Regions from separate parts of the Paenibacillus sp. FSL H8-0104 genome, predicted to be linked through region 1. Evidence: predicted binding sites of a transcription regulator. Region 1 holds the regulator's gene; each other region holds the start of a gene.
The links. Region 1 encodes LexA, which represses DNA repair genes until DNA is damaged. Its sites were predicted from a motif close to CGAACATATGTTCG; they were not measured.
Positions count from the first base shown of each region.

Region 2: the regulator LexA is predicted to act here: its motif matches at 6,968-6,981, upstream of NST38_RS16525 (DNA polymerase IV).
Region 3: the regulator LexA is predicted to act here: its motif matches at 1,610-1,623, upstream of dndB (DNA sulfur modification protein DndB).

Region 1 is NZ_JBBOTC010000001.1:4,022,176-4,033,159, forward strand. Features, by position in the region: gene NST38_RS17865 (ABC transporter substrate-binding protein) at 1-1,137, opposite strand, end outside; gene NST38_RS17870 (carbohydrate ABC transporter permease) at 1,385-2,257, opposite strand; gene NST38_RS17875 (ABC transporter permease) at 2,270-3,199, opposite strand; gene NST38_RS17880 (HAD family hydrolase) at 3,789-4,580, opposite strand; gene NST38_RS17885 (hypothetical protein) at 4,609-5,118, opposite strand; gene NST38_RS17890 (DUF896 domain-containing protein) at 5,244-5,453, opposite strand; gene NST38_RS17895 (LysM peptidoglycan-binding domain-containing protein) at 5,549-5,926, opposite strand; gene lexA (transcriptional repressor LexA) at 6,223-6,849, shown strand; gene NST38_RS17905 (aldehyde dehydrogenase) at 6,955-8,256, opposite strand; gene NST38_RS17910 (hypothetical protein) at 9,678-10,316, shown strand; gene NST38_RS17915 (hypothetical protein) at 10,647-10,958, shown strand.
Region 2 is NZ_JBBOTC010000001.1:3,714,917-3,725,900, forward strand. Features, by position in the region: gene NST38_RS16485 (hypothetical protein) at 1-437, shown strand, start outside; gene NST38_RS16490 (nitrite reductase) at 454-1,083, shown strand; gene NST38_RS16495 (heavy-metal-associated domain-containing protein) at 1,089-1,292, shown strand; gene NST38_RS16500 (glutaredoxin family protein) at 1,326-1,565, shown strand; gene NST38_RS16505 (metal-sensitive transcriptional regulator) at 1,805-2,134, shown strand; gene licT (BglG family transcription antiterminator LicT) at 2,395-3,234, shown strand; gene NST38_RS16515 (beta-glucoside-specific PTS transporter subunit IIABC) at 3,381-5,246, shown strand; gene NST38_RS16520 (glycoside hydrolase family 1 protein) at 5,260-6,711, shown strand; gene NST38_RS16525 (DNA polymerase IV) at 7,028-8,245, shown strand; gene NST38_RS16530 (YolD-like family protein) at 8,242-8,589, shown strand; gene NST38_RS16535 (hypothetical protein) at 8,591-8,959, shown strand; gene NST38_RS16540 (SPL family radical SAM protein) at 9,324-10,157, shown strand; gene NST38_RS16545 (winged helix-turn-helix transcriptional regulator) at 10,354-10,710, opposite strand.
Region 3 is NZ_JBBOTC010000001.1:1,157,796-1,168,779, reverse strand. Features, by position in the region: gene NST38_RS05175 (hypothetical protein) at 111-290, opposite strand; gene NST38_RS05170 (HEPN domain-containing protein) at 529-948, opposite strand; gene NST38_RS05165 (helix-turn-helix domain-containing protein) at 1,142-1,489, shown strand; gene dndB (DNA sulfur modification protein DndB) at 1,684-2,778, shown strand; gene dndC (DNA phosphorothioation system sulfurtransferase DndC) at 2,771-4,273, shown strand; gene dndD (DNA sulfur modification protein DndD) at 4,291-6,297, shown strand; gene NST38_RS05145 (DndE family protein) at 6,294-6,671, shown strand; gene NST38_RS05140 (cysteine desulfurase family protein) at 6,689-7,822, shown strand; gene NST38_RS05135 (hypothetical protein) at 7,876-9,189, opposite strand; gene NST38_RS05130 (DNA sulfur modification protein DndB) at 9,191-10,522, opposite strand; gene dptH (DNA phosphorothioation-dependent restriction protein DptH) at 10,530-10,984, opposite strand, start outside.

The sequences.
Region 1 (10,984 bases):
CACAAATTGCATAATGGCTTTGAAGTTTTCGCTTTTTTGAATTTTCCCGGATATCATGACACCGTTTTCAAGTCTGGAGCCAGACATTAATTGCCCTTTTGGCCCACCAGGAACTGTAATCTTCGCAACAGAGTATTTACCTTCTCCCAGCGTTTTGTTCATATCATTTCGGTGCAGCACCACCGTTTGGGAATTACCATTAATCATGAATGATTTGCCGGATACAAATTTCTGTACAGCCTGATCATCATCCTGCGTGAAACTTTCTTTGTCCAGCAATCCTTCGGATACCAACTTGTTAAAGTACGTTAGCATTTCCTTATACTCCGGTGTAGTAGCCGTGTACACAAATTGATCCTGATCTTCCTTATACGTCAATCCGTTACCAAAACCCCATCCAGCCTTGGTACCAAAGCCGGTAGCCGCAATACCTAATGTGCTATTAAATTTGAAACGGTCCGAGAACGGAACGGAATCCGGGTACAGCTCTTTGAGTTTCTTTGCAGCGTCATACAGTTCATCCCATGTGGTTGGGATAGCAATGTTATTTTCTTCAAAAACATCTGTTCTTACGATTAATGTATAATCTGGCCATACTTCTTCATGCAGACCCGGGAGTACATAATACTTGCCATCTTCCTGTCGAAGTCCTTCGATTTCTTCTTCCAATCCCCATTTTTCCACTTTATCCTTGAAGTTGGGCATCAAATCAATATAATCACTAACGGGCAGAATCGCACCGGAAGATACAAAAGCAGATTCTTCACCAGGATAGGTCTTTGGAATAACCAGCGGTGCATCACCAGAACTGATTAGAAGAGATCTCTTCTGAGAATAGTCACTCATAGGAACAATCGTTGGCTCAAGTGTAACACCAGTCATTTCAGTCATCTTTTCGAAAAGCAACCAGTCTTTTTTGTACGGATAGGTAGGTTGATCACTATATAGTATGGAGAGATTAAATGGCTCGGTCGCCTTGAATGTATCCCCTACATTGTACGTCTCCATCGCTGCCTTGGTTTGAACTTCTGTGACGTCACCTCCGGCTCCATTACCGTTGCTACATGCTGCCAGAACAACGGTCATCATTGATGCCAACACCATTTTACCAACAAACTTACGTGGCTTTTGATTCATTTAGGTTATCCCCCTGAATTTGGTTTAGGTTGACCTTGACTTAAAACTTTTTAATCAATAAAAAGCGAAGCGCTCGCCTACAAGCTTTCTGAAAGAAAGCTTCATCGGAAGCATATGCTATCACCGGATTCTCCCTTTTAAAAAGGGAATCGAAAAAATCTGGGGATAACAGCGATTGAAAGGTTATTCTGTCATCGGAGTGTTCCGTGTAAATCATCTGTAGTTCAATTTATATAGCTGCTACGTATTACTGTTTAACAGACCCTAACATGATACCGGTTACAAAGTATCTTTGGACAAATGGATAGATGGTGAGTATCGGCAAGATGGTTAATACCATCGTTACTGACTTAATATTGGCAGCAATCTGTGTCAGGTTATCAGCTGAGGTTGCACCGGCAGATGCCCCACTTGTCGCTCCTGCAATCATATTGCGCAAATAAATGGTGACAGGGAACAGTTCTTTTTTGTCCAAATACAGAAAGGCTGGGAACCAGGAATTCCAATGACCTACTGCGTAGAACAGCACCATGGTTGCCATAACGGCTTTACTAAGCGGCAATATAATGCGTAACAAGATCCCGTAGGTGTTCAAACCGTCAATGGAGGCAGCTTCCTCCAGTTCTTCAGGCATATTTTCAAAAAATGACTTCATGATCAGCATGTTGTATATGCTAATTGCGCCAGGAACAACAAGTGCCCACATGGTGTTGTTGAACCCAAGGGAATTAATCAACACATAGTTTGGAATCAATCCACCACTGAAGAACATGGTAAATACGGCGAACATCGTCAGAAACTTGCGACCCATCAACCTCTTTTTGGACAGGGCATAGGCGAAAATAGTCGTCATAAACATGGAGATTAATGTACCTACTACAGTATAGATAATCGTATTTTTATAATTCGTCCAGAACATGCTGTCACGTGAGATGGTCTTGTATGTCTCCACATTGAATCCTCTTGGGAACAAACTAACCTTACCCGAATTAATATAGGACTCACTACTGAAGGATTGTGCCACGACATTTAAGAATGGATAGAGCGTTATAAATACCACGAACAGCAGAAAGATGACATTGAATACTTTAAATACCTTGTAAGATCTGGATTCCTGCATGGTGCTCCTCCTTTACCATAAGCTTCTTTGTGTCAGTCTGCGTGAAATGGCATTTACGGAGAACACCAGAATCAGACCGATCAGCGATTCGAACAAGCCAATTGCGGTAGCATAACTGAAGTTACTGGATTCCAGTCCAACCCGATACAGGTAAGTGGAGATCACATCAGATGTCTCGTAGATAAGCGGATTGTACAAGAGTAAGATTTTTTCAAATCCAACTGCCAGGAAATTACCCATGTTCAAAATCAATAACGTCACAATCGTTGGCAAGATCCCTGGTAACGTTACATGAATCGTTTGCTTCCACCGATTGGCACCATCGATACGCGCAGCTTCATACAAAGAATCATCAATGGTTGTCAGTGCAGCCAGATACAGAATCGCTCCCCAACCCATACCCTGCCATACCTCGGAAGTGATATAGATTGTTCTGAACCACTCAGCCCGCTGCATAAAAGGAATATTGTCTCCGGTGAAGAAAGCCACCAGTCCATTAATGGAACCATTCACTGCTGTCAGCTGCAGGATCATACCCGCAACGATAACGATAGACAGAAAATGAGGCAGATAAGACGCGGTCTGTACAAACTTCTTGAATCGTTTACTCTTCACTTCGTTAAGCATCAAAGCAAAAATGATTGGAACCGGGAATGTAAAGAGCAATGCAAGTCCGCCCAACATCAGCGTATTACCGAATACTCTCCAGAAGGTAGGGTCCTCAATAAACATTTTGAAGTATCTTAATCCAACCCACGTTTCTCCAAATATACTTCCCCCGGGAACAAAACGTCTGAACGCAATCACATTACCAATCATCGGCCCATATTTAAAAATAAGGAGATAAATGATGGGAAGGATTAATAGTGAATACAGCTGCCAGTCTTTGCGGAACAAAGTTGCTGCCGTTCGTAATCTGCTCTCTTTACGTAAAGATGTCATGGTTAACGTTGTTTTAGCGGTTTCCGACTCCATGTGTTTTCACTCCGATCCAGGACTTGATAAGTAAGAGTAATTCATGTACAGTTCCCATCGTTTCTCCTCTTGTAGAAGACAATAACTCCTTTAACTTCCCCCCCACTACCAAATAGATAATTGCTGAATGTAAGCGATATCAATTTGATGTATTATGTAGAATCACACAATCCAAAGTGCTTCACATCATTAATTAGCACTTACTAAGTGGTGTGATCTCCAAATCGGAAGAAGATACTCTGAAATATTAAGCGCTTACAATCAATCGAAAATAATAAGCAATAACTCCCTGCCTCCATTTAATGAAGTAAGTCAAAAAGATATTGCTTTATGACAATATAAATACTAGTCATACTAGTATGTTAGTTACATTCTAATCCAGCTTCCCTCTAATTTCAATAACTTTTAGCAAAAAAAATAGAGATCTCTTTTAACAAGGTAATTTACTCAACAAGCTCAAATAAAAAAACATTGGTAACTTCAAGAACGACATCATCGTTCATTGAAGCTTCCAATGTTTCAGGGTGCTGAGGAAAGATGTTATAACTGATTCCGCTTAGAAATTAGCAATAAGCTGATTTAATTCTGATAAATGTGTTATTTCATGGTCTGGCGCATACGTTTCATTGTTGGTCTTATGCTCACGGTTAATCCATACGGATTGGATGCCAGATGATAAAGCACCACGAATATCAGTCGTTAACTTGTCTCCAACCATCATGCTCTCTTCGGGTTTAACACCCAGTTTACTCAAAGCATGTTCAAATATCGACGGATCTGGTTTTCCTTTTCCGAAGTTACCCGAGATAATAATCTCATCAAAGAAAGGAGTTAATTCAGGTACACCATCCAACTTCTCTTGTTGCAAAGCAGGACAACCGTTCGTTAACAGCAACAGTTTGTACTTTCCTTGTAACTGACGCAAGGTATCCATCGTTTCTTCGTATACATGAGGTCTGGATCTCCGTTCTACTCCAAACTGCTCGGCAAGTTGTTCAGCAAGATCTTCCCGATCTATACCCAACTTCAACAAGCCACGAAGCCAGGATTCTTTACGGTAAACTGGAGCAAGTTGTTCCAACTGACGGAACTCAGGTTGATCCCCACCAGTAAAGTTAGCCCAAAGGCCTTCAAACGGATTGATTCCAATCATTTTAGTAAAAGGAAAGGTTTCATATGATTCATACAGTCCACGTGCCTCATTACGAACAGCTTCTTCAAGTTCTTCTGGTTTAACCCCAGTCTCTTTCGCTGCGATTAGACAAGTCTCATGAAAAGATTCTCGAACACTACGCTCATCCCATAATAAAGTATCATCTAGGTCGAACAAAATCGCTTTTAACGCCATTCCGATCATCTACCCCTTTATGCAATAATTACTTTTCGACGGTTTCCACGGTGATCTGGTGTGCTTTTGCAAACTTCAGCAAACGTTCTGCAATCGCATCTGTATCGTAACGGTTCAATAACTTGGTGAACACCCATCTTTTCCCGCGACTGTTATGTTCGATAACAACTGTACCTGGTTCAATTCTGAATTTGACGATATCGTCAACCCCAATTGAACGTTCACGATTACCCTTCGTCGTTATAATCCGATTACTGCTAATCTTGATGTATGGACGACGAAGCATGAAGATGACTGCCAAAAATACGTAAAGCAGCATGGTCACCCAGTCCCAAGTTGTCATTGGAGCTTGCACAAGGAACGTGCTCATAAACAGATACAAAAAGGCGAGACCAATCAAAAATATAGGGAACAAAAGACTGCGTCCCTTAAAGACTTCTTCACCTGGTGTACCTGTGATTGGTTGACCACTTTTTTTGCGTTGCTGATTTAACTGCTTGGAATTTTTCTTAACCGTTCTCTCGAACGAACGCGACATGAGAATCCCCCTTATGTGTCTTTGTATCGGCTTACATAATTGCAAACCAACATTTCCCCCTATAAATTGCACACTCAAAATAACAGGAAGAAACCTAAATATCATAATGATATCATTAGGTTTCGTTAGTGTTTGAGTTTGCCTTGGTGGCCTTTGTCATTCTCATCATCAACAATCTCAATGGTATCCAGTTGTTGTCTGAAATTGCTGCGAATATTACTCAAATAAATCTCTCTTAGCTCGGCACGTTCAGCAAGCTCTTCCTCCGACAATCCAGTGGACTTTTGCTTACGAGCCAATTCGTTAATGCGTGCTACCAGACTATCTATATCCAAGCTTGTCCCCTCCAAAAATACAAAGTCATATTAACTTTGCCATTATAAAGGCTGCTTGTCAAGCTGACACGCGCTAACACTCATTGATGTGCATTTTATTCTGCAAATTGCGGTAGAGCTAGTACTTGTCCCACTTGGATGGAAGTTGTATGAAGTTGATTCACTTTCTTAATTGCTTCTATATATATACGTGTATCCATATTCGTCGGTTTATGTTCCAAAGAAATACTCCATAATGTTTCCCCTTGTGAAACAGCTATCTTTCCTCCAGGCAGAACATCATTCTCATTGCCGGCAAATACAGTTAAAACGGTGCTGCATCCAATAAATATAATCATAGAGGTAATGACTACCTTTAACATCCATGAAGAAATCTTGAAACGCGCTAAAACCTTCTTGTAGTTCCCTATGTTAGACTTCACCAGTTCCGAATTCATTGGTTCATAAATGCTTTGATAAGTAGAATATCTCATTAAATACCCGCCTCCAAACGTTTGTTCCTATCTGTTGGAATCAATATAACACGAACACTTGTTTTGTTCAATAGATTTTTAGAACAATTGTTCGCTTCTTTTTTGAAGGAGAAATATCTTATTTCAAGTCCTTTTACAAAACATTTGCAGTATTATGCTCTGACTTTTGGACAATTTCTGTTCTATAAGCTAAAAAACACTGATTTAATGCTATTTTATTTAGAACTTATGTTTGTACGAACGGAGGTTCTATGTTATAATTTTCCCAAACGTTACTAAAATGGGGTTGATACGGTATGTCGAAGATATCCAGCAGGCAGCAGGCTATTCTGGAGTTTATACGAAATGAAGTCCGGTTGAAGGGGTATCCTCCTTCCGTACGGGAAATTGGTGAAGCGGTTGGACTGGCTTCCAGCTCAACAGTACATGGACATTTGGATCGTTTGGAGAAAAAAGGTTTGATCCGACGCGACCCTACCAAGCCAAGAGCCATTGAGCTTTTGAGCCAAGAAGAATCTGAGCATTCTCATCAATTTGCTCATAGCGTTGCACGTATTCCTGTTGTTGGTAAGGTTACAGCCGGGGTTCCAATCACTGCAACCGAGAACATTGAAGACTACTTCCCTCTTCCTACACATTATGTAGGCGAACAGAAAGTGTTTATGCTTTCGGTAGTCGGAGATAGCATGGTGGAAGCTGGAATCGTTAACGGAGATTACGTTATTGTCCGTCAACAGCAAACTGCTGATAACGGTGATATCGTCGTTGCAATGACTGAAGACGATGAAGCTACAGTGAAAACGTTCTATAAAGAGAAAGATCATATTCGCCTTCAACCGGAGAATGCGACCTTCGAACCTTTACGTTTGAAACATGTTAGTATTCTGGGTAAAGTCATTGGCCTTTTCCGAGATATTCATTAATATTTAACTTGAGTAACAAAACTAGATGTAATGAAATACGAAAGAGGTTATCCTGATCAACAGGACAACCTCTTTTTTTCATGTTTTTGTTATTTTAGCGGCTAATTATTCACTGCGTTTCAGAACACTCTTGTGATGCGAGAACACATCAAAGCTCTGTTGTCCGTGATATGAGCCCATACCGCTCTCTCCTACACCACCAAACGGGAGGTAGTGTGAAGTCATATGAGAAAGTGTGTCATTAATACATCCCCCACCGAAGGATACTTGATTCAGAACCTGATCCTGCAGCTGCTCATCCTGTGTGAAGAGATATAGCGCCAATGGTTTTGGCCGGCGAACAATCTCATCTAGCATAGGATTCAGGTCACTGTACGTAAATACAGGAAGAATCGGACCAAAGATCTCTTCTTGCATGACAGCTGATTCCCAGTTCACATCTCCAAGTACAGTCGGCTCAATGAGCAACTGCTCTCGTACAGAACGTCCACCAATCAGCGTTTTGCCATCTGTTAGGAATTTCGACAACCGATCAAAGTTACGCGAGTTAACAATATGCGGGAAATCAGCGTTCTGTAACACATCGTCCCCAAATTTATCTTTGATCTCTGCGCCAATCAGATTGATCAATTCGTCATGAACTTGTTCATGTACAAGCAAATAATCCGGAGCAACGCAAGTTTGGCCTGCATTAAGGAACTTACCACGAACAATACGCTGTGCCACCAGCTTCAGATCTGCATCGTTATGGACAATAGCAGGACTCTTGCCCCCTAGCTCAAGGGTTACAGGAGTCAGATGCTCCGCAGCTGCCTTCATAACAATGCGACCAACACCCGTGCTTCCTGTGAAGAAAATATAATCAAACTTCTCTTTCAACAATGCTGTGCTAGCCTCGACTTCTCCTTCCATAACCGCAATATACTCCTGAGGGAAGATCTCTTGAATCAGATCATACGTCAGACGAGATACGGCTGGTGTTAATTCAGAAGGCTTGATAACTGCACAGTTACCGGCTGCGATTGCTCCAATCAGTGGACCAAAGGCCAGTTGGAAAGGATAGTTCCAAGGTGCAATAATAAGAGCCACTCCGTATGGTTCAGGGTAAATGGTGCTCACACCATCCGGCATAGCCGAATTGGTTGGGACTTGTTTTGGTGCAGCCCATTCCTGCAGGTGTTCTAATGCAAAATCCAGTTCACCCAAAACAATGCGAATCTCGGAACCGTAAGCTTCCGCCTCAGATTTGTTCAGATCTGCCCGAAGTGCATCTTGAATCCGTTGCTGATACTTTTCAATTCCCTTTCTAAGCTGTTGAAGTGCATTAATCCGATACTCGATATTTTTAGTTTGTCCTGTATAAAAAAATGTACGTTGTTCTGTCACAAGTTGTTTAGCCTGATTCATATTAACATCTCCAATTAATTATTTAAAATTAAATTGTTCAAAATTTAATTAAAGTATACCTCTTCTATATGAAACTTTCAACATACAAATGAAACATCCATTTGTATGTATTTGAACGATGGTTGGAATTTTTATAGAGTGAAAGCTAGTATTCCCTCCTATTCGTGGCTATCAGAATTTCTAAGGAAGTTTGATTAAAATCTTTTGATTCAGACAGTTTAATGCACTGTAGAAAGAATTCTAATCTCAGTTTCTCTTTAATAAGTTAGTAAATAAATGACAATCGTTTTGCGCTAAAACAAACATGAAGTGATTCAATTCATCAGATGGAGAGGTTTAGTTACCATATATAAAAAACTCCCCTTTCATTATGAAAAGTGAGTTTTGCGATTATCTAAATCGACGAACAAACGTGTTTTGTTATATAAATGTAATCCTTGGTTACAAATAAACACAGAAATGTGGGCTGGTGAAGAAGAATTCAGGGGACATTTTTGGGCATTTTGTGGGCGCCTTTTTTTCTTATTATAATGAAGAAACTCATTTCAAATACTCATTTTGATTGCATTATTACTCTGACATTAAAAGCAATAAATTATAGCGCTGGTTAAATTAAAAATCTCCTAAACAAAATATTAAACTTATACAAATATTGTAAATTATAAGCTCACAATTCATAAGCGATACAATCCCTTTAATTAACCGAGATAATTTCGGCTAAAGAAATCGAGCGGAACTCACCCTCTAACATCAACTTTATTTCACACCGTACAAAGTCTAATCCCACAACTACTCCTGAAATCGGCTCTTCAAAGAAAGAGTTAAATAATTTCAAATAAACCGTCTACTACTATTATAAGAGCCAACTAGTACCTAACTGGTCCGCTGTGTTTCCTGATCGTCCAAATCAGGGTTGCCGCGGCTCTCTGTGTTCAGCCATAATCAACCTGGATGTCTCACAATCCGTTATCTATCAGTCTGCTACGCATGAAAGCCCCATAATATTAGCCCAAAAATCGATGTTCCCAGAAGTTCGTGTGCGGCCTACCTTAGGACGTTCTCCCCACCCAGCCTTCTAAGATCACTTTGTAGGACATTTCAGACCATCCTCCAAATGTATAGTTTTCCGCTCCCACAAGAGCGTCAAGAGCAGCCATGACGTTCGTCTTATGTTTACCCGTTTCGGCTATAATCTCATGTATAGTAGGAAACCTACGCCGTCCACCTTTGTACTTATCTAAGATCCGGAGGACCTTTCTTTAACAATCCTTTAACATATCAATCACCTCACCAATACTATGTGAGAAAATAAGTTCGTTTTTAACATTAAATTCAGAGATATCTGCAATTATATACAGAAACATTTACCTAGGTCTGATAGACTATGTAATAAGAATATTAATAGGAGGATTATTAGTAATATGAAAATAGTACCAGGAATTTTGCTTATTTCCGCATTTTTAACACTTGCAGCTTGCTCACCTCAACCTAATGCCGATTTAAAAAGTGATGGGGTCGTCGCAAATGAAGTGGAGTCCACTGTGTCGCAAACAGAACCAACAGAAGAGTCAAAAGATGAAATAACAACAGATTCTGTCAATGAGGAACAAGAAATTACTGCAACTACAATTAAAAAAAATGATACAGTAACGATAGACGGGTATGCGGAGCTTTCAGTCTCTAAACAAAAGTTTTCTAAAAAGATTGAACCTTCAAAACCAGGTAATTTCTACACGTACTACGAATCAAAGGAAGAAGATTCTACATATTTTGCACTCACTGTAAAAGCTAAAAATTTATATTCTACTGGCATTGATGCAGATGAAATAGCAAATGTCACCTTGATATATGATAATCAGTATGACTACCCTACATTCAGCACTGTTGAGGAAAAAGGAGGAGAAGACTTTACTTATAGCAACATCACTAGTGTCAATCCTCTAAAAACTACAACGTTATATTATCTAGCCGAGATACCGAACGAAGTCGCTGATAGTGATAAACCGTTAAAAGCTCTGATTAAGGTAAAAGACAATACTTTTGAATATACCATTAGATAATTAAAGGCCCTCCCACATATTTGATGGCAGGGCCATTTTTTCGCATAAATTAGAACGTTCGTTCTTTAATATACAACAAAATTTCCTAGTCATTTGGACCAGGTACATTTATAGTAGCATTCATGGTAGAGAGTAGTAACATCATCCCCAGTTTACTATGAAAATATTCTTAATCAGTTGGAGGAATTTTTGGAAGTTACGTTAGTAGATCTGTAGGGTGTGAAATACAAATCACAACGTGATATATGTCATAATTTTACATTGAATTATATGGTATTTTTAGAAAGTAAAGTTTTATAATTCATTCACAAAAATTTAGGAGGTATTTACATGAAAAAGAAACTAGCCACAATTGGAGCGCTCACTGCTATTGTAGCAAGTATTGCTGTTCCAGCATCACTTGCTTCTGCCTCATCTTCTGTTCAAGGTTCTGTAACTGCACAAAGTGTTACGATTCAGGCGACGCAAAAATATGTGAGATATTCAGATGCTAACAATAAGTATGGAGATGCGAAGTATGTTCCAAAGACATATACTTATGCTGATGGAGTTTGGTATGGAGTACTCAATCTAGCATCTACTACCAACTCAAACGGATTATATTACGGAAACTATGAAGGTTACGTAACGAAAATGGAGTAATTTTGTCATCATAATAAAATTCACGT
Region 2 (10,984 bases), 310 kb from region 1:
TTGCCGACTTTGTTCCAAAAGGTGGAGCGAGTACTGCACTCAGTGAATGGGTGAACGTTGGGGGACAAGAAAAAGCCCAAAAGCCTGTTCAAGCGGATTCCAACCTTGTAAAAGAAGTGGATGGTAAAAAAATCGAACTTTCATTGAGTACCAAAAAGGCCAACAACGACGTAAATCTGACCTTTAATATCATGGATGCGTCAACGAACGAAGGGATCAATAATCTGGAACAATACCTCGGTGCTGTAGGTCATGTTGTTATCCTTTCTGAGGATGCAGAGCAATATCTGCATGTTCATCCAACAGAGGAAAAGGCAACAGGTCCAAAAGCGGAGTTTATGACCTCCTTCCCGCATAGCGGAATCTATAAAATCTGGGGCCAATTCCAGCATGATGGGGAAGTCTTTACAGTACCTTTTGTCGTAGATGTAAAGTGAGTAGAGAGGTATGAGCATGGGAGATCAAATTAAAATAGCGATTAGTCCAGCAATCCAACTTGGTGGAAGCTTATTCACTCCAGAGCAACTAGTTAAAATTGGCGAAATTATTGGTCCCGATTCAAAAGTGGAAATGACACCTTTTAAGCAACTCTACGCAGAAGTATCGATTGAACAACGAGATCATATCACAAATGAACTTGAGGATCACGGTCTTGAAATAAACCCTGCAGGATTTGTAACCAAAAGTCTGATCGCTTGCAACTTTTGTAGAGGTGCAGAAGAAACAGGCTTGGAAACAGCCAAAAATTTAAATCAGGCCATTTCCGGTATCGATACGCCTACACCACTCAAGATTGGATATGCTGGATGCGCCTTAGGCACAAGTGAACCGTTGATTAAGGATATTGGGATCGTAAAGATGCGCGATAAGTTCAATGTTTATGTTGGTGGCGAGTCGAAGGGGCTTAAGCCCTCCTTCGCCAAGCTGCTACATTCCGGATTAACGGAGGATCAGCTTATTCCTTTCGTTACCGCAATTGTTGATTATTATAAGATGCATGCAAAAGGCAAAGAAAAGTTCAGCAAATTCGTTAATCGAATGACACTGGAAAACTTGAAGTCTAAGACGCTTGAAAGGGGGTGAAAACAGTGAAAGAAGCAACTGTAAAAATTCAAGGTATGTCTTGCCGTTCTTGTGTATCTAAAATTGAAGGTGCAATTAGCGCTCTTGGCGCTGAAGGCCACGTTAATTTTGAACAAGGAACAGTAGAACTTCGATTTGACGAATCTAAAGTTCAAATCGCTGAAATTGAAGAAGCGATCCGTAAAAAAGGATATAACATCGGAGCGTAATATATATTGAAATACAAGGGAGAGTAATTGGGCATGACGGAATCCATTCAGATTTATTCAATCCCAACCTGCAGCGATTGCAATTATGCTAAACGTTACTTTAAAGAGCATGAGCTTCCCTATACGGATTACAATTGTGAAGAAGATGCCAAGTACGCTGAGGAAGTCTGGAAGTTGACTGGAAAACAGGTTGTTCCAACCATTGTCATTGGAGATAAGGTGTTTGTAGGCTTTGCCGAAAATCTAACTGAAATCAGCGAGTTAGTTAAATAACTGTTAGGACCCCGGTCAACTTCCGTCCGGGGTTATTCTTAATAAAAATATACCTTTGACTGATATATCTTTGTAGGAGTGGAGGGTATAATATGCTTACAAAATGCAGTAGATGGTTGCCCAACCGATTCAATCTTGGTTGATGACAAGCCGTTCTCTTAGCACGTACCATGATACTTCTTGCTCCCTTTACATAGGGTAGGGGGGGATGGTAATGTGTAATAAAGGAGTTGATCTACATGGATGATACGATACTTGAGGACGCCTCATGTGACCATACATCTTCAAACGAGCGGAAAAGCCATCATTCGGAGAGTACAAAGCGAAAATTAATTAGCCGGTTGAATCGGATTGAAGGGCAAGTGCGTGGAGTAAAAGGAATGATTGAGAAGGATACGTATTGTGATGACGTGTTGCACCAAATTGCCTCCATTCAATCCGCGTTGAATGGGGTAGGAAAGCAGCTTTTGGAACATCATATGAAGAGCTGTGTCATTGAACGCATTTCAGAAGGCGATCACAACGTTTTGGATGAACTGATGATCACTGTAAATAAGTTAATTAAGTAAGCTAGGATAGGGGAGATATCCTCTTGTTTTATTCAGGCAAATGCCCCATCAGTACTTCAAATGACCATATTGACAAATCTAACACCTTCCACTAAGATAATCGTACAAGTAAATAATGAATATAATCAGGATTGTTACTGATCAGCAGGCAAGACCGATTAATATGCAAACATGTAGAGTATAATTACCATGTGTGCACTATTAATGGTCTTTTTTATTTGCTAAATTCTGTTAACGTTTCATTTTAAAAGGAGATTCGTATGAAAATCACGCGAATTATTAATAATAATGTCGTCTGCGCTGTAAATGAGAGACGCCAGGAAATGATGCTTCTAGGAAGTGGCATTGGTTTTCAGAAGAAAAAAGGAGACGATGTGGACACAGAGAAGATTGAGAAAGAATTTTTCCTGAAGTCCAAAAATGTAACTGGCAAATTATATGCCCTGCTCGCGCAGATTCCGATGGAGTACATCCGTGTGTCCGATAGTATTATTCAATATGCCAAGCAGTCCTTGGATAAAGAGCTGAATGAAAATATATATTTGACGCTAACAGACCATATTAACTTCGCCGTATCACGCTATAAACAGGGAATGAACTTCAACAATGCGTTATTGTCTGAAATTAAAGCATTCTACGCCAATGAGTATCGAGTGGCTTTGAAGGCTTTGGATATGATTAATCAAGAATTCAACATTACGTTGCCTGAAGATGAGGCCGGCTTTATTGCGCTTCATATCGTCAATGCAGAGCTCGGATCTGAAATGGAAGATACCATGAAGATGACACAATTGATTCAAAAGGTCTTAAATATTATTCGTTATCAGTTCAAAATTCACTTTAACGAAAGCTCCCTTCACTACTCCAGACTGATCACGCATCTAAAGTTTTTTGCCTATCGTCTGTTTAACAATACGGTGATGAAAAGTAATGATAACGATTTCCTCAATATTATTAAAGAAAAATATAAGCTAGAGTACCAATGTAGTCTAAGAATTGCGCAGTTGATTCGGGTAGACTATGGGAAAGAATTAACCGAAGACGAATTGGTGTATTTAACTGTTCATATCAAAAGGGTGACTGATGAAGAAAGGGATTGACCCATCATCGCTCCATAATGACTATACTAGGATTGTTACTGGTGATGCAGGCAAGACCTAGAGTTCCATCGTGTATAGAGCATATCTATATTCGATAGAACTCTAGGTCTTTTTTTGTAGAATAATGCATTGAAGGGGGAACAAAAATGAAACATGAACAAACGGCTACCGACATTCTAAAACTTGTTGGTGGTGAAAAAAACATTGAAAGTGTTACACACTGTGCTACCAGGCTGCGCTTTAACTTAAAAGACGAGTCGATTGCAAACAACGAAGCACTGAAAAACGTACAAGGAGTTGTGGGCGTTGCCAGTAGTGGAGGTCAGTATCAGGTCATTATTGGTAATGAGGTCAACAACGTCTATAAAGCCCTTGCGCAGCTAGGGAACTTTACAAGCAAGAATGATGCTCCAACTGTGAAAAAAGGAAAAGTTTCTACTGTTCTGGACACGATTTCCGGAATCTTTACACCCATCCTACCGGCGATGATCGGTTGTGCCATGATTAAGGCAGTTCTTCTTATTTTGAAAACCTTTGATCTCGTTGACCTTGACGGTCAATTTAATACGATTATGACTTTCGTCGGGGATGCGGCTTATTACTTCTTGCCAATGCTGCTCGCTTGGAGTGCTGCTGTTAAACTTAAAGCTAATGTGGGTTTTGCGTTAACCATTGCGGGTATCTTGTTACATCCTAGCTTTTCGGCATTGATGTCTGCAGGTGAGCCTGTTACGTTCTTGGGTCTGCCTGTCACACAAGCGACGTATTCTTCTTCCGTTATTCCAATTATTCTAGCTGTATGGATCCTGTCATATGTGGAACGATTTGCTGAAAAGTATTCTCCTTCCGTGATCAAATCCATTTTGAAACCTTTAGTTGTAATCCTTGTTATGGCGCCTCTAACATTAATTATTCTAGGACCATTGGGTGCGATTGCCGGTAACTACCTTGCTTCTGCTGTATCCTATGTCAATACACACGCAGGATGGTTAGTGTCTGGTATTATCGGCGGGGCATTCCCATTCCTGATTCTGACGGGGATGCACTATAGTTTGGGACCCGTTGTCCTCACTGCTTATGCACAGACAAAAACCGATGGCATTGTTGGCCCAGGTATGCTCGTACACAATATAGCTCAAGGTGCAGCTGCGCTCGCGGTCGCATTAAGAACCAAAAATAAAGCATTTAAACAAGTTGCTTACTCTACTAGCGTAACTGCGCTGTTAGGAATTAGCGAACCTGCATTGTTTGGTGTAAATCTACGGTTAAAAAAACCACTGATCGCTGTTGTCATTGGTGGTATTGTAGGCGGAATATACGTTGGCTTGTTCGGTGTAGCTCGATCTGCTCTAGGCATTGCCGGCTTGGCTACGTTACCAGCATTTATCACTGATAATCCATGGAACCTAATCCATGCGGCAATTGGTCTGGTCATTGGCTTTGTTGTTACCTTCTTGATGACGCTTATTTTAGGATTTGAAGATGTGCCTGAGGATGGAGAGGATCAACGAACACCAGCCAATTCATCTTCAACAAACCGTGTGCCTGTTGTTAGTGTTTCTGAACATGTACTCACAGCACCAATGACTGGTCGAGTTCTAGAGTTATCAACAATAAAGGACGAAGCCTTTGCAACTGGAGCTATGGGAAAAGGGATCGCCATTGAACCTACAATTGGAAAGCTTGTTTCACCAGCCGATGGTGTCATATCCGCGGTATTCCCTACCTTCCACGCAATGGGTATTAGCTCGAATAATGGCGCTGAACTCCTCGTTCATATCGGCATGAACACGGTGAAGCTGAAAGGTGAACATTTCAAGGTGCATGTACAAGAAGGTGATGAAGTAAAAGCTGGGGATTTACTTATCGAATTCGATACAGATGCAATAGCCGCCAAAGGTTATGATCTGACTACACCTATTATTGTTACGAATTCAGATGACTTTACAGATGTAATTGGTATAGATAAACCATCGATTACGATCGGGGAAAAACTAATTAAGATCATATAAGGAGGAATTTCCAATGAAGAACACAACCGTATTCCCAGACTCTTTTATGTGGGGCGGCGCAACAGCGGCGAATCAATACGAGGGTGCCTGGAACATTGATGGTAAAAAAGCAAGTACAGCAGATATGATGACGGGTGGAACGCATACTATTCCAAGACGGATCACTAAACACATTGAGGAGGGTGTAAACTATCCTTCCCATGAGGCAGTAGACTTTTACCATCATTACAAAGAAGATATCCGTCTGTTTGCAGAGATGGGATTTCGATGCTTCAGAATGTCCATTGCTTGGTCCAGAATATTCCCCAACGGGGACGATGTAACGCCAAATGAAGCAGGACTTCAATTTTACGACAAGGTGTTCAGTGAACTGAAAAAGTATAATATTGAACCTATCGTTACGATCTCACATTACGAAGCTCCGTTTGCGCTAACAGAGAAATTCAATGCCTGGGCTTCCAGAGAGATGATCGACTGCTACGTACGGTATTGTGAGACCATTTTCACCCGTTACAAGGATGTCGTGAAGTACTGGATTACATTTAATGAGATCAATAGTTTAATTGTTCCAGCAGGTGCATATATAGCAGGGGCATTATTAGTTGATGATAGTGGTGTATTTAACAATACGGTTGTGGATAGTACGCAATTAAGATTCCAGGCTTTACATCATCAATTTATAGCAAGTGCAAAAGCTGTCAAACTTGCTCATGAGATTAATCCGGCGCTCCAAATCGGTTGTATGATTAATTATAGTCATGGTTACGGAAGTACATGTAAACCGGAAGATATGTTGAAGGCTCTGAGAATGGATCAGATTAACAATATGCTGAGCAGCGACGTGCAAGTTAGAGGGGAATACCCTGACTTTGCCAAAAGATATTTTAATGAGAACAATATTCAGATTGAGATGGCAGAAGAAGACGTAGAAGTGCTAAAACAAGGCTGTGTTGATTTCTATAGCTTCAGCTACTACAAGTCTCATGTAGTGGGTACCCGCCCAGAAGGTGATGAGACCCAGGGGAATGTCTTTGGTGGATTCAAAAATCCTTATTTGAAGGCAAATGATTGGGGATGGCAAATCGATCCAGTTGGACTTCGTTACGTACTCAATCATGTGTACGATCGGTATAGAATCCCTATAATGATCGTTGAAAATGGTCTGGGAGCGGTTGATGTCATCGAAGAGGATGGCTCTATCCATGATACGTACAGGATCAATTTCCTGCGAGATCATATCGAACAAATGAGAGAAGCTATCCTCGATGGCGTTAATCTTATCGGCTACACGGCTTGGGGTTGCATCGACATCGTTAGTGCCTCAACTGGCGAAATGGAGAAACGCTACGGATTCATTTATGTAGATAAGGATAACGAGGGCGGAGGTACCCTGAAAAGAAGTAAAAAGGACAGTTTCCACTGGTATAAAAAGGTGATTGAATCCAACGGGGAAAGATTGAATTAGGAAATATAATTTGCAATCGAACGAAAGATGATCCAATCTTTAAATTCCATCAAATAGACCAAGTACTTATCACTTTGTGAGACAAGTACTTGGTTTTTTGTGCATCAATAATAAAACTAAAAATTAATTATTTGGATGACTAAAGTGGCTGACAATATCCAGTCTACAGTTCATTATGGTGTCCTAGGGTTTTCAAAATCTAAATATAAATATTTACCTCTTGCATAAAGAACATGTGTTCGGTCTATAATATATACAAACATACGTTCTTAAAAGTACAGGAGTGATTACAGTGTTGACTAAGCAACGAACCATTATGCTCATTGATATGCAGAGCTTTTATGCTTCAGTCGAAAAGGCAAAAATGCCTCAATACAAAAATAGACCATTAGCTGTTGCGGGAGACCCCGCAAGACGCTCTGGAATTATCCTTGCCGCTTGTCCACTAGCCAAAGCGAAGGGTGTGTCTACCGCGGAACCACTCTGGCAGTCTCTTCAGAAGTGCCCTGAACTGATCATTGTGAGACCACACATGCAAGAATATATCGAAGTATCCACTCAAATCATGTCCATTATTGAAGAGTTCACCGATCTGGTCGAACCGTACAGTATAGACGAATTATTCGCTGATTTTACAGGGTCTATGCATCTATTCGGTAATGATCCAGTCGATTTGGCCAAGCAAATTCAAGACAAAATCTATAATGAAACAGGCGTTTACGCGAGAGCTGGCATTGGTGAAAACAAAATCATCAGTAAATTATGCTGCGATATAATCGCTAAAAAAGCAGAGGGGGGCATTTTCCGCTTAAAAAAAGAGGAGTTACACCTCCATATTGGAGATAAGCCCATCCGCGATATGTGGGGGATAGGCTCAAGAATGGAAAAACATCTGTGGAAGATGGGGATCCGAACCATTAGAGACTTGGCGAATACGCCTCTTTCCAAATTAAGAAGTAAGTGGGGCGTTAATGGAGAAGTCATCTGGCGAGTCGCAAATGGACTCGACAATTCGCCGGTAACCGTCAACACGCACAGTACACAAAAAGATATCGGAAACGGAATGACCTTGCCTAGAGATTTCACAGAGGCTTGGGAGATCGAAGTGGTTATTCTCGATATCTGCACAGAAGTATGCAGAAGAGCCCGCCAAAAGGGACTGATGGGTAGTGTCGTGTCCGTAAGTGTGTCTGGAGCGGATTTTGACCACCCCACTGGTTTTCACAGGCAGGTTAAACTGTCTGATCCTACAAACATAACCATTGATGTATGCAAGATAGCCAAACGCATATTTCATCAACACTGGGATAGGCAACCTGTGCGCCGTGTAGGCGTGTCCCTGTCTCAATTATCCAACGCGGATACATATCAACTATCTTTTTTTGATGATCAAGAACAGAAACGGGCCATTGATCAGGTGATGGACGACATTAAGGATCGATTTGGCGACATTGCCATTCTACGAGCAAGCTCCATTACGGCTGCGGGTCAAGCGATCGATCGAGCATCTAAAATTGGGGGGCATTATAAATGAGCAAAAAACTGGAGGCCAATGGATTATGGGAATCGAGCCGCATGATGCTTCCACAACATAAAGAACGGATTATACAGCATCGTACTCAAGTTCATTATCTAACGAAACCGCTGATCCATGAAGATGAGTGGGAGATTATTACACAAAATATAGATATGTCGCTCAATTATACATTGCAAGCCACCTTTGCAATATTTACTGAGTCAGGCAATCGGTATATACACGGGATCGTCACTTCAGTCAGTACCTTTGGAAAGAAAATCAAAATTGAAATGGAGAATGGATTTGAATGGGTCGATTTTGATCAATTGGTCGCTGTAAAACTTGAAGAAGGAGGCGTGTAAAGTGCGACAGACTTTGGAGGAACTTTCACTCGTAAAGAGGGTAGTGGAGCTCCCTTATCTGTTAGGTGCTCTGGAGGTAGATAAGCATAAAATATACGCTTCAAACTTCAAAATGAAATCTGTGTATGTTGACTACCTGGACGGTACCCAAAAGAAAATAGCTTTAGAAATGTACAAATCAAAGCAAAGGCTAAAGGAACATCATATAAAAATCATAGATGAAGTGAGATCTGAGCTGAGTTTAACGGTAGATTATTCCGTAAGAGGTTACCTTCATAAAATGACACTATTGTGGAGCAAAGTGAAAGTGGATGTAACCTTAATGCTTACCGAACATATGAACGTTGATATTACTGAATTGCCCACATGAACATAGAAAATAAGAGTCTAACTTATGGGTGCGGCAACAAATACGAGCAGATCTTTCGGTAAACCGGGAATCACAAAAAAGATAAATAAAGAGGCAGAGTAAACTATGTTTGGATGTCAAAGATAAAAAACTTCATTATTATAAATCTGCCCCTGTATTCAGTAAGGACATTCAAAAGAAAAGCCACGAAGGAGGAGGAATAGCAGCAGGTTTAAGACAGTCGAGAAATCAGTAGGATGCCCAATTTCCCGGTTCGCTTGTGGGACGTAATTTTCAAGTCGTCATTTCAAGTAGCATGAGAAATTTTAAGATAAAACTCAAGAGGAGAAGTGGGCGTAAAAGTAATTGAGGGGATGGTAGCGTCATGCCAATTGAAATCAAAGACATTGTGTCTAAGAAAATATTAAGTGAAGTAAAAGGTTATCTAGATATTGGTTTTACTCATTCACTAAATCCCTATACGGGTTGTGCATTTGCTTGCGAATACTGTTACGTCAGAGAAATGCCTATTCAAAAGTTTAAGGATATTCCTTGGGGATCGTGGGTGGATGTCAAGAAAAATGCAGCAGAAAACTATCTAAAGGAAGTCTCTCTTCTAAGACGTAAAAATAAACCCATAAGTATATTCATGTCATCAGCCACAGATCCTTATCAACCTGTAGAGCAGAAGGCAAACATTACAAGAAGCCTGTTGGAAGAAATGGATAAAAACCCACCAGATTCACTTCAAATTCAAACTAGAAGCCCGCTGGTTGCCAGAGACCTTGATATACTGCTGAAATTAAAGGAAAAATGTAGAATTATGGTTTCAATGACAATCGAGACAGATCGCGAAGACGTGAAACGAATTTTTTCGCCCTATGCTCCTGGAATAGATTTACGAGTTAAAGCCTTGAAAAAGATAAATGATGCAGGGATACATACACAAGTATCTATTTCCCCTGTGCTACCTTTTTCACCTAATTTCGCTAACATGTTACAAGGCATAACTGATCGAATTTGGATTGATACGCTATTGATTGGTGATGGTCAAATGGGGATGAGATCTAAGCGGTTAGGGATGCCACAATTATTTGAGGCGAACGGCTGGGAGAAATGGTACGAGAAAAGAATTCATCTGAAAGTCGAAAAATATTTTAAGGCAAGGTTTCCATCTGAAATTATTCATGTATCCAAAAACAGTGCATATCCATTTTGATTTTAAATAGCCATTCATTTAATGAGGATCTTGCCCGTTTTTTCTTCATGCAATAGAAATATTGCAGAAACTGGTGTTCGAAGATCAACTCTCTCATACGAGTCAATGGAGGACGTATGAGTCCTCCATTGATTTAACTTGAAGATGTAGAGGGATTCATTCTATTTTGAAATGACCGTGGAGTAACAATTTGACATCATTCACTCTGATGAATATCGTTTGGAAGTTCATCATTGAGTTTCTGGTACCCGAGCCCCCATGTTTCCATAGAGAATATAATTGGCTTCAGTGAATTTCCTAAATCACTTAAGCTGTATTCGACTCTCGGAGGGACTTCTGCAAAAACAGTACGAATGACAATTCCGTCCTCTTCCATTGAACGTAAATTTTCAGTGAGAACCTTTTGACTGATCTCCGGGATACTTTTACGAAGTTCTCCGAATCGATGAGTTCCCTTCAAAAGATCCCTCATAACCAATAACTTCCACTTGTTACCTATCAATCCAACTGTCGTTGCGACGGGACACAACGGCAACTCTTTTTTTGAAATCACTACATTATCACCTCCAATAGTTACTATTAGGTTCCTATATAACAAAAAGGTGCCTACTTTCAAAACAATACATTGCTTATATTATAATTCTGTCGATGAAAAATCAAATGAAAGGAGGGGAGTTTGCAAGAGAGTTTATGCAACTGAGTGACTATTTTTTGAATCATATGTTAACGTTCTTGAATTCTTGGAGACAGCATTTAGAGATCAGTTTATTGGCTCTGCAACCTAAAGATAAAATACTAGTTACAAAAAGGTTCCTATGCAACATTAA
Region 3 (10,984 bases), 2.9 Mb from region 1:
TGTATATACATCCTTCTAACATCCTGATTTTTCCTTTCTCACCATAACAATATTTCCAACAACGTACTTCATAGGTCCTAATTCAAAGGAAATCTTCTTAATCTCTTTATTTAATAGAAAACAATCCATAAACACACCAATGGGCACAAAGTCAACAATGCCGCTGTCAAACTGATCTGTCCCGCGACTCGTCCTCCGGTAAACTCTTGCCGTGAAAAGAACATCCAGATCGAGAGGTACGCAGCGAATAGCGGGAATGTAATCATCTCTCTAAACGTACTCGGTTCCATATACCCATTCATCATACTTTTACCAATTAGGATTAAAGTGACCAATTCCAATATAGATAATATAAAAAACGCGATAGCAATCACTCTTTTCAAAATGTACACCTACTTTCCAGATGCAAAGCAAAGAGCTTCCTTTGTTTTCTCTGCATCATATATCCTTTATTTGGATGATGTCATCTTGTAAGCGTAACACAGATAAATCAAACATTTAACCCATATGATCAATAAAAAAAACATCTTACTCTGATGAATCATCCTTCAATCGAGTGGTTAACTCGTCCAATATCTCTTCTGTTCGTTGAAGAAGCTTTTCGATGTTGTTCAGTTCTATTGGCTGGTCATGTGGGTAATCTGCTAGGGATGACATATGTTGCATCGTACCGATGAACAAGGCAATATCCAATCCGGGTTCAGTGTCCGTATGCACTAAAGGCAAGATTACGTTCATGGTGAGTTCCTTGGGTGGATGAACTGAATGATACTTATGGATATAAAGCGCCTTGATCATGGAGGCTAGAGCCCAATCGCAGAGAATCAGGCAGGCTTTGAACTGATTGTGATTATGCATAATTGCAGCAAGTTTGATGTGATACTGGGAAAGTCGTTGATATTCAAATTCATCATTCTGCCGATTCGTGTAGGAGTAAGCGTGATTCAAGGTAATCAACTCCTCAATATTTTAGTTTAGAATCCACACTACATTTGAACACTCTGCATAATTTTTTAAAACTTTTGGGCAAGATACAAACAAATATTACTACATAGTAGTTTTAAATACAAATTACTTATTATCTATCGGTTAATTAACGATGATTCTTTCTCTACACTTCTAATTAAAGAGAGGTGTTCATATGTCCGAACTTTTAGAATTAGTGGGCGCGAGAATAAGAGATCTAAGAAAATCTAGAGATCTGTCTCAAGAAGCATTAGCTGAAAATGCGGGGTTTAATCCAAGTTACATTGGTTTTATTGAACGAGCAGAACGAAATATATCTTTAAAAAATCTTGAAAAGATTGCTGCCGCTTTAGATGTCGGTGTATATGAACTGTTTACATACGTTAAGGAGCGTGAAGATCTCTCGCAGGATGATTCCAATATTACTAAGATCATTTCTCTATTAAGAACCCATGAACCTAAGCACATTTTAATGGTGCTTAATATAATTACTGAGATCTTCGATACTTATGATAAAAACTAAAATAACGAGGAGCACGCCGATCGTACACGACCGGAATGTTACCTCGTTATTTTCATTATTCCTTCATCTTTTATTCACGTAATTACGTACTATATTTACTTTATTATGTAATTTAGACATTGAACATTTGTTCGTCTTACGATAAAATCAATATACATTCTACGTTATTACGTACGTAAAACAGGGGGATGCCTATGAACTTCAGTTATAGTTTTCCAGCGATTCGCGGGATTCAAGCTGGAAGAGATTTTTATACAGTAATGTGCCCATTGAAATTAATACCTCGGATATTCCTTTTTGATGAGGAGGAAATTCCGGCCGACCACCGTGCACAACGTTTAATGAATAAATCAAGAATTCCGGATATTACGAACTATATTCTTGAGAATCCTAAAGATTATATTTTCTCTTCGTTAACTGCATCAGTAAACGGCGAGCTAATTTTCCAGCCACAATCAGAAGAGTTTAAAGATCTTGGTTATTTGAATATTTCTTTAGATGCTCAATTTCTCATTAATGACGGTCAACATAGACGTGCAGCTATTGAAGAAGCTCTCAAAATTTCGCCTGAACTTGGTGACGAAACAATATCCGTAGTATTCTTTCATGACCTTGGACTTCTGCGCTCTCAGCAAATGTTTTCGGATTTGAATCGTCATGCAGTGAATACCACATCTTCAATCGGAATTCTATACGATCACCGTGATCAACTATCTTTGATCACTAAAAGTTTAATTAATGAAATTCCTTTATTGGAGCGATATACGGATCGTGAGAAAGTGTCGTTGTCCAAAAACTCTCCTAAATTGTTTGCTCTGAATCACATTTTCAATACGATCTGTAAACTGTTAGGTAAGCGCAAAGGTGAGTTAATCTCAGAACCGGAGAAAAAATTTGTTTCTGAGTTCTGGGCTCTACTTTGTGTTTCTATATTGGAATGGCAAGATGTACTCAATAAGCGAACCTCGCCAAGAGATCTTCGTATTGGTTCGGTTGTAGCGCATGGTGTATTTCTCGAAGCTATTGGTATAGTTGGGCACTATCTTTATCGTTATCATGCAGATCAATGGGAATTGTACGTAAAAGAACTATCCAAAATCGACTGGAGCCGCGATAATAAAGCGGATTGGTTAGGTCGTGCTTATGGACAAACCGGACGTATTAACAAGACAAATGAGACCATTCAATTGACTGCAAATCTCATAAAATTTAAATTAGGGCTCCCCTTAACAGAAGCCGAGCAGAAAATTGAAAATAAAATAAAAGAAGGTACATCTACTGATGTTTAATATATTTAATACTGGAAGCAAGTTCGTTGAAGCCAAAGAACTAGTCAAAGAAGTCTATTTAGCAGATGAGAAGCCTTGGGTCGTAGGTTTCAGTGGGGGAAAAGACTCAACGGCAGTTGTACAACTAGTCTTTCAAGCCTTATCTGAGCTAGAACCTTCTCTTCTGAAGAAAAAAGTGTACGTCATTTCATCAGATACTCAAGTAGAAACTCCTTTAATTATAGACAAAATCACGCGAACTCTTGGACGCATACAAAATAAAGCACTCGCTGTAGGTTTGCCTATTGAAACACACAAGGTACGTCCAAAAGTTGAGCAAACCTTTTGGGCCTCTATTATTGGAAAAGGTTATCCTACTCCTCGTCAAAAGTTCAGATGGTGTACGGATCGTTTGAAAATCGAGCCTGCTAACCGCTTCATTCTTGATAAAGTAGATCAGTTTGGTGAAGTGGTTATGTTACTAGGAGTTCGAGATTCCGAAAGTTCTACAAGAGCAGGAGTAATGCAGTCTCATACTATAGAAGGTTCAAATTTAATGCGTCACTCTACACTTCGAAACGCATTTGTTTTTGCTCCGATTCGCTCCTACACTCTTGATGATGTATGGGAATTTTTATTGCAGTATGAGTCACCATGGGGCGATGATAATAATGAACTGCTTCAGCTCTATCAAGATTCAAGTAGTGAATGCCCTCTCGTGGTAGACAAAGAGATAAAAGAAAGTGCAGGTTCTTGTGGAAACAGTCGTTTTGGGTGTTGGACATGTACAGTTGTTAATGAAGATAAGGCGTTAAGCGGATTTATTAATAACGGTGTAGATTGGTTACGTCCATTATATGATTTTAGAAATTTCCTTGTTCAAATACGTGAAGACCGTACGAAAAGACAAAAACATCGTATGAATGGCGAAGTCTATCTGACAACAAATTTAGGCGGAATAGATCCTGATGATTTGAGTCATCCGAGAATCTACAAATCTGAAATGAAGCATTATATTGAAGAAAATAAAATTAACCTTGCTTCTGTGGAGGAATTGGATATTTTAATCGTTGATGATGAGAATCCAGATGCTCTTCCTAAACGTTTTGGCGTCGGTCCTTTCACAATGAAAGCTCGGGAAGAAATTCTTCGAAAATTATTACAAACTCAAGAAGAAATTCGCCAAATGCATGACCCTAACGTTGAATTAATCACATTTGAAGAGCTTAAGGCGATTCGGAAATATTGGCATGACGACCTACAGTGGGAAGATCGACTTCCTCTGATCGTCGAAGAAGAAACAGGTATAGTTTACGATTGGCATCAAAATGATCGTCCTGTATTCAAAGAAGACCAAGTTACCGATCTTGAATCTCTTTGTCAAGAAGAAGGAGTCAACCTTAACCTTCTTAAAGAATTAATATCTGTTGAGAAAGAATACTCCGGTGTAAAAGTAAGAAGAGGACTATTCCAGGCATTTGATAAAACACTCAGACAAGATTTCTTACATTTATAAAGGTGGATAAATAATCAATGCACATTCAAAAACTGGCTCTCCGAAATATAGGTGCTTACTATGGAGAGCTCAATAAATTTGATTTCCGTACAACGACTAACCGTAACGTAATACTACTTGGTGGGAAAAATGGTGCTGGTAAAACGACAATACTAGAATCTTTAAGAATCGTTTTATTTGGCTCTATGGCATATGGTTTTGTTACTGAGAATGAACCTTATTATCGTAAAATTAGAACATTACTGAATCGTAAAGCAATTAATGAGAATGTGACTGACGCATTTCAGATTACTCTTGATTACAGTTCCACTGAGGATTTCGAATTACATGAATATTCATTAGTAAGAAGCTGGCGAATAAAAAATGATCGTATTCGTGAGAGTTTTGCAGTTAAACGTGATAATCAATTCTTATCTGCTCAACAAACTTCTGATTTCCAAAGTCGATTACGTGAAGAAATGCCTCCAAAATTATTTGAACTTTGCCTTTTTGATGGTGAGGATATTTCGCGTATTGTTTCTGAAGAAAAAATTCCAGAGTACTTGAAAGAGTCAGGTAAGATTCTATTTAATCTGGATCTATTCGTAAATTTGGAAAAGGATTTGAACACATACCGAATACAATATGCTCAGCAAAATGCCAGTGCAGCAGAAGAAGTTGCTCAGTATGAAAAACTCGAGATGGAGATTGATCAACTCAAAGCAACAATCGACGAAAAACAACAGCTTACAGTGCTGCATGAAGAAGAGATAAACAATCTGAATGATGCTATTAAACAAGATAAAAAGGATTTCGAAATTCACGGTGGCTTACTTCAGGAAAAAAGACAAGAAATTGTTTCTAGAATAAACGTTATTGAGAACAAACGCAAAACGAATTCAGAACATGTACGGCATTTCGTCTCATCTCTTCTTCCCTTCTTTATAGCGAGGAAACAACTCAGACAAGTATATCATCAGCTAAATGGAGAAAAACAATTTGAGTCATACGATTATGTTGCAAACTCACTAGTAGAAGAAAAGCTAGCTTCTCTTCTTAATAATGTACTTGGGCCAAGCAAAGAGGTTGATGAACGTGAAGTAACATCTGTATTTGAAGGTCTACTGAATTTAATAAAACCCGATCAAACCAAATTAATTCATCGTGCATCGTTTGAGCAGCGTAGCGAGATTCATAATTTGAATAAACAAATTCAAGCACTTAATGTAACCGAATATGTTAGCCGTTTTGATGAAAATGCTATCTTGTTAAAAGAATCTCAAGAATTAAGGACTCAATTAGAAACGAATGATCAAGCCAGCGAATTCAAAGAACTTCTGGAACGAATTGAACAGAAAACAAAACAAGCTGAGCAACACAATATGATGATGGAACAAATTGAATTTGAAATTCAAGCCCTGTCTGAAAGCTTGCATGCTAAAATACTGCAAAAAGAAAAAGTAGAAGACAAGATTCGAGAATATCATAAATCTGAAAAGTCATATGAAATGACTGAGAAATTACTAAAAGTTAGTCAACGTTTTAGAGAACGCCAATGGCGTAAAAAACTTGATGACGTTGCTAATGAAACTGTGCGTATGATTGACGTACTCTTCCGTAAGAAAGATTTCATAAAACGAATTCATATTGATCACACGACTTTCGAATTAAAGCTATATAACTTGATGAACCAAGAAATTTCAAAAGAACGTCTTTCTGCTGGTGAAAAAGAAATGCTGATGTTAACAGTAATAATAGCTATGTTTAGAGTTTCAGGTTGGAAACTGCCGTTTGTATTCGATACCCTCATGGGAAGACTTGACCAGGACCACAAAAAGTCCCTTATTCAACATTTTATCCCGCGTTGTGGAGAACAAGTCCTTATGTTCACAACCGATTCTGAAATCACGTCAGAACAGTTTCATGTGATTGAAGAGATTACGGCTCGTTCTTACACGCTAGAATATGATGCCTCTCAAGAAAGCGCAGTAATAGTAAAAGACCGCTACTTTGATATCGTTAGAGAGGCGGGACAAAATTCATGAACTTTACATTAAAAACATCCAAATATGCTAAAGAGACACTAACACAACTTCATGCCTCAACCGGTATTACTCCCAACATTTTGATCCGGTATGCAGTTGCTCTATCTCTGAGAAATAATGACTCAAGTAATCCAATTGTACCTATTACAAAAGATTTTACAGATGGTCTTGTATTGAATCGGAGCACAGTTACAGGAGAGTTTGATTACGCCTTTCGTGCAATGGTTACACAAGCCGCTGGTCGCGAATTAACAGATGAAGAATTCTTTCCTTCTTATTTTAACGCTCATCTGGAACGCGGCATACGCGCTTTGGCTTCAGAGTATAAAAGCGCAGGAAATTACGAAAAATTGATTCGTAATTTGTTAATCTAACGAAAGTAGTGATCCCAATGTTATACCTGGATAATAGCGCCACAACTAAGATCCATCCTGAGGTTTTGGAAGCAATGCTTCCCTATCTTCAAGAGGAATATGGTAATCCATCCAGTAAGTTTTATTCTCTGGCAGAGAACGCTAAAGCAGCTGTAGCCACAGCACGTGAACAAGTCGCTCAACTATTAGGATGCGATCAAGACGAGGTTGTATTTACAAGTGGTGCTACTGAAAGTAACAATATGATTATTAAAGGTGTAGCTGATTATTACAGTCCTAAAGGTAGCTCTTCTAATTATTTGCTAACTTCTTCTGCTGAGCATCCGTCTGTACTGGAAACAGTAGAATTTTTGGGTGAACGCGGGTACAAAACGAGGTTCCTTGATGTCGATACTTTTGCAAGAGTGGATCTTCAAAATGTCAAAGAAACAGTTACTCAACTCCAGCCTCTTCTTACTTCATTTATGTGGGGAAATAATGAGATTGGGTCATTGAATCCGATTGGTGAACTTTCTAAATTGTTTACAGCTAATAATTTATTCTTCCACACTGACGCAACTCAGGTTATAGGTAAAATACCAGTTAATTTGCGGAAGCATAGTGGAATTCGATTCCTCTCTATGTCAGCACACAAAATAGGCGGCCCCAAAGGAATCGGAGCCGCCATCATTCGGAAACAATCTAAAGAGATTTTCACTCGCTTAACGCCCCTACTTCACGGAGGAGGACAAGAAAACAACTATCGGAGTGGAACTCTGGCTGTACACAATATTGTTGGATTGGGAAAAGCTGCTGAGCTAGCATCACAGAAGCTAGAGGAAAACGTCAAGCGTCTAACTCAATTAGAAAACTATCTTGTTGACTTACTTAAGACTAATCTAGGTAACAAGATTGCTTTTAATAGCGACAATCACGACAAAATTCCAGGATTAATTAGCCTTCAATTTATCGGAGTAAACAATGAGTTGTTGCTGAAGAAATTATCTAACTTCATCGCACTTTCTTCCGGTTCGGCTTGCAGTTCGAGTAAACCAAGCCACGTCCTAAGTGCCGCTGGGAAAACATTGGAAGAGGTTCGTCAGACAATAAGAATTACGTTGAGTGCTGATATAGGCGAAGCTGAATTGGACTTATTTAGTGAGATTAAGTAACTCTCGTCACGAGTTAGAGATTAGTTCATGATTCTCTAACTCGTGACCTTTTATCAGTTTTGTTTAAAAATTTTATTCAAAAGTTGATCGACGTCATTTTTCATGGTGAACATTGCTCCTTCTAACTTCTTTAGTTCATATTTCTCATCATATTCACTCAATAACTTCTCTAGTTCTATGAGATTATCATCTATCTTTGACAACAACTCCTCATCACAGAAAAGTTTATTACCATATTCCTTAATTTTATTTAAAATAAAAGGGTTCATCTTAAGATGTTCTAAATCGAGGCTATCGCTGAATTCGGAGAATTTCGATAATATACCAACAATTTCGAAAAACTCCACATATGTAGCTTCATGAACTTCCAAGATATGCTGAGTTCCTCTACTGTTAAACTCCAACTTCATTCTACAGAATGAAGTTCCTAAACTCGGAAAATGAGCTATGGAAAGTTTCAACTTATCATTTCCTAACACGAATTCTTTGTCTGAATTCAATAAACTCAATAAAGTTATTTCAGTTCTTATTTTCTTCAACACTGAAGAGGCTAGATCCTCATACTTTACAAGATCACTCTTTGTCATCAAGCAATGATTGTGAGCCCAAGGATTCCTGAAATTGTAAAGCTCTCCCCACTCTTTTGCTAGATCTGAAGTGATATGTTTGTACAATTCGGAAACTTTAAGTTCTGTTTTTTTAGAATATGTTAGCTCTTTTATTTTATTCAACTCATCTAACATAGTATCTATGTCATCCCGTGTGCCACCGATCGCATTATTTGAGGTCAATACATCTTCAATAATATTCAATCTGTCGGAAATGCTAGAACTAGAAAATCGTATTCTTTCTTCCACAAAATTTTTCAAATGGACAAAATCTAAATTATCGAGTGGATTATCAATTAGATCTAAAATATTATCTCGATTAATCGTTCTATTCTTTTCATTTTCCTTATTGTGGAAATAATCTTTATACCAAGTTGCTCCTTTTGCCTTTAAGAAAATAATTTCTATTAAGGTACGAAACTCACGTTCTAATACATATACACTTTCAGAAATTTTTCTCATATAATCAATAGTTTGGTTATCATAAATAATTGAAATGTAATCACAAACAACTTTTATTTTCTCTAAATATCTTTTTTTATTTGTATCAAACTTCTTTTCTTTGTTATCTTTCGGATACATTGTAATAAATATTATATTACTATCTTTATCAAGTAGAACTTGAAGTTCTTCATTAAAATTTCCGGTCTCAAATATATCGTGTAAAGTCTTCTCACTATAGCCTGGTTTACACGAAACAACCAGACTTGTCTGAAATTCTTTATATCCCATTAAATAACTCTTCTTAGTCTTTGGCATGTCACTCTTCCTTTCTGCTCAATCTTAAAATCTCATCCATTATTGTTTGTTTAGTAGCTGCTATTTCTTTAATTGCGTTAATATTATATTCAATGAAACCCTCTTTATTTGTTATTATTTTTGTGATATATTCCTCAAATATTTGTTCGTCGTTTACATGTCCAATGGTAGATAAAGTTAAAAGTTTTCTCTCATCATAAAACGCTTCGAAGATTTTTTCCAAAATCTGCTGGATGATAAGGTTATCTCTTATCTGTTCAGAATATGGTTGGAGTAAGCTATTAAAATAAAGATAATTCCTTAATGATTTATATACATCTTTCCGGACATTCTCCACTCCTGCATATCTAATTGGCATTCTGTTAATCATTTCATTTAATGAAATTGTAATAATTCGCTTTATTTGGTCCATGAGGATTTCTTTATCCTCTACTCTTGCTTGTAATTCATCTTGACTCTCTCTTATCCTGATTGATAAGTTTTCAATTAATGCTCTTAAAGTGATTTTCTTCCTATAAAAACCTTGCTCATCTGGCTCAAGAGAATTAATTAATTCGAAATAACGAAGCCAATATTCTTCAATTATTTTATAGTATCCTACCTCTTGATAAATTAGATCCCTATCACAATCAAACCAATCTTTTAATAAAGGATATAAGATAAGATTTAATTCTCGAATACAGTCCGTCATATGTAAATATACTATTTTCTCCCTTGACTGTTTTTCATTCCATTCTATGCAATTAAGAAATATTTTATTGTTTGAGATAAACTTTAATCCCAACAGATTTTCCAATTTGGGAGCAAATCGTTCCGAGACATTGCTCTCTACATTTTTTGGCGTTTCATTAATCATATAAAAAAGATCTCTATGCTGATAATCCTCTAATCCCTCAACAATAAAAATGGGAAGTTCCATTCTATTCAGTAAATCTTTTTGCTCACTTCCTATTTCATTCATAAGTGAAATGATTGCTTTTATTCTGTGTTGCCCATCAATAACAGTAAAACTTCCCCGTTTAACTTCCAAAACATTTTGATCTTTATATGAAATTACAGCTTTGCTATTAAGTATAGTGGGCGGAAAGAATGTTGCTGGTATATCATTTAAAATATACTGTTTTATTTTATCTACTCTCCTCTCATCTATCTTTCTATTCATTGAGATATCTGATCGAATATCCACTATACTTTCCAGTTCCCTATATCTTACTTTACCAATATAACACATATGATCATTCCATTTATAAGGTACAACATCAAGCTTTACTCCCATATAATTCCCTCTCTTCATGTTCTTATTTGGAGTTGTGCTTAAGTAGCACAACTCCATGGTATTATTACAATTCCCAAAATGCCTTATCCCGCATCCAAACCGGTTGCCCTGATCCAGCCTTCACAATACTGTAATGTTTTTGAAGCGATTTAATCCGGCTCATAATATTATCCTCTTCTAACTTACTCTGAGTGCTAAACACCATTCGAATTTCCTTGGCAGACATTTCGGACACATTATGCACAATCCAGGTCAAAATGTAATTCGCATAGTCGTTATCTGATGTTGAAAAATGGCTCAAGAACTGTGTAGATAAGATTGTGCCTACACCGTACTCTCTTCCTTCTTTCAGAATCTTTTTAATCGAAGTAAAGTCTTTACTGAGGAAATTATCCGCCTCATCAACCAAGATCATTCGCGTAATTTCACGATAAGCTCCATCAATTGCACTATGTCCAAACATTTGCATTTGGTTGTAGAAGACATCGAGTGTAATGGATACTACAAGGTTTTGAATAC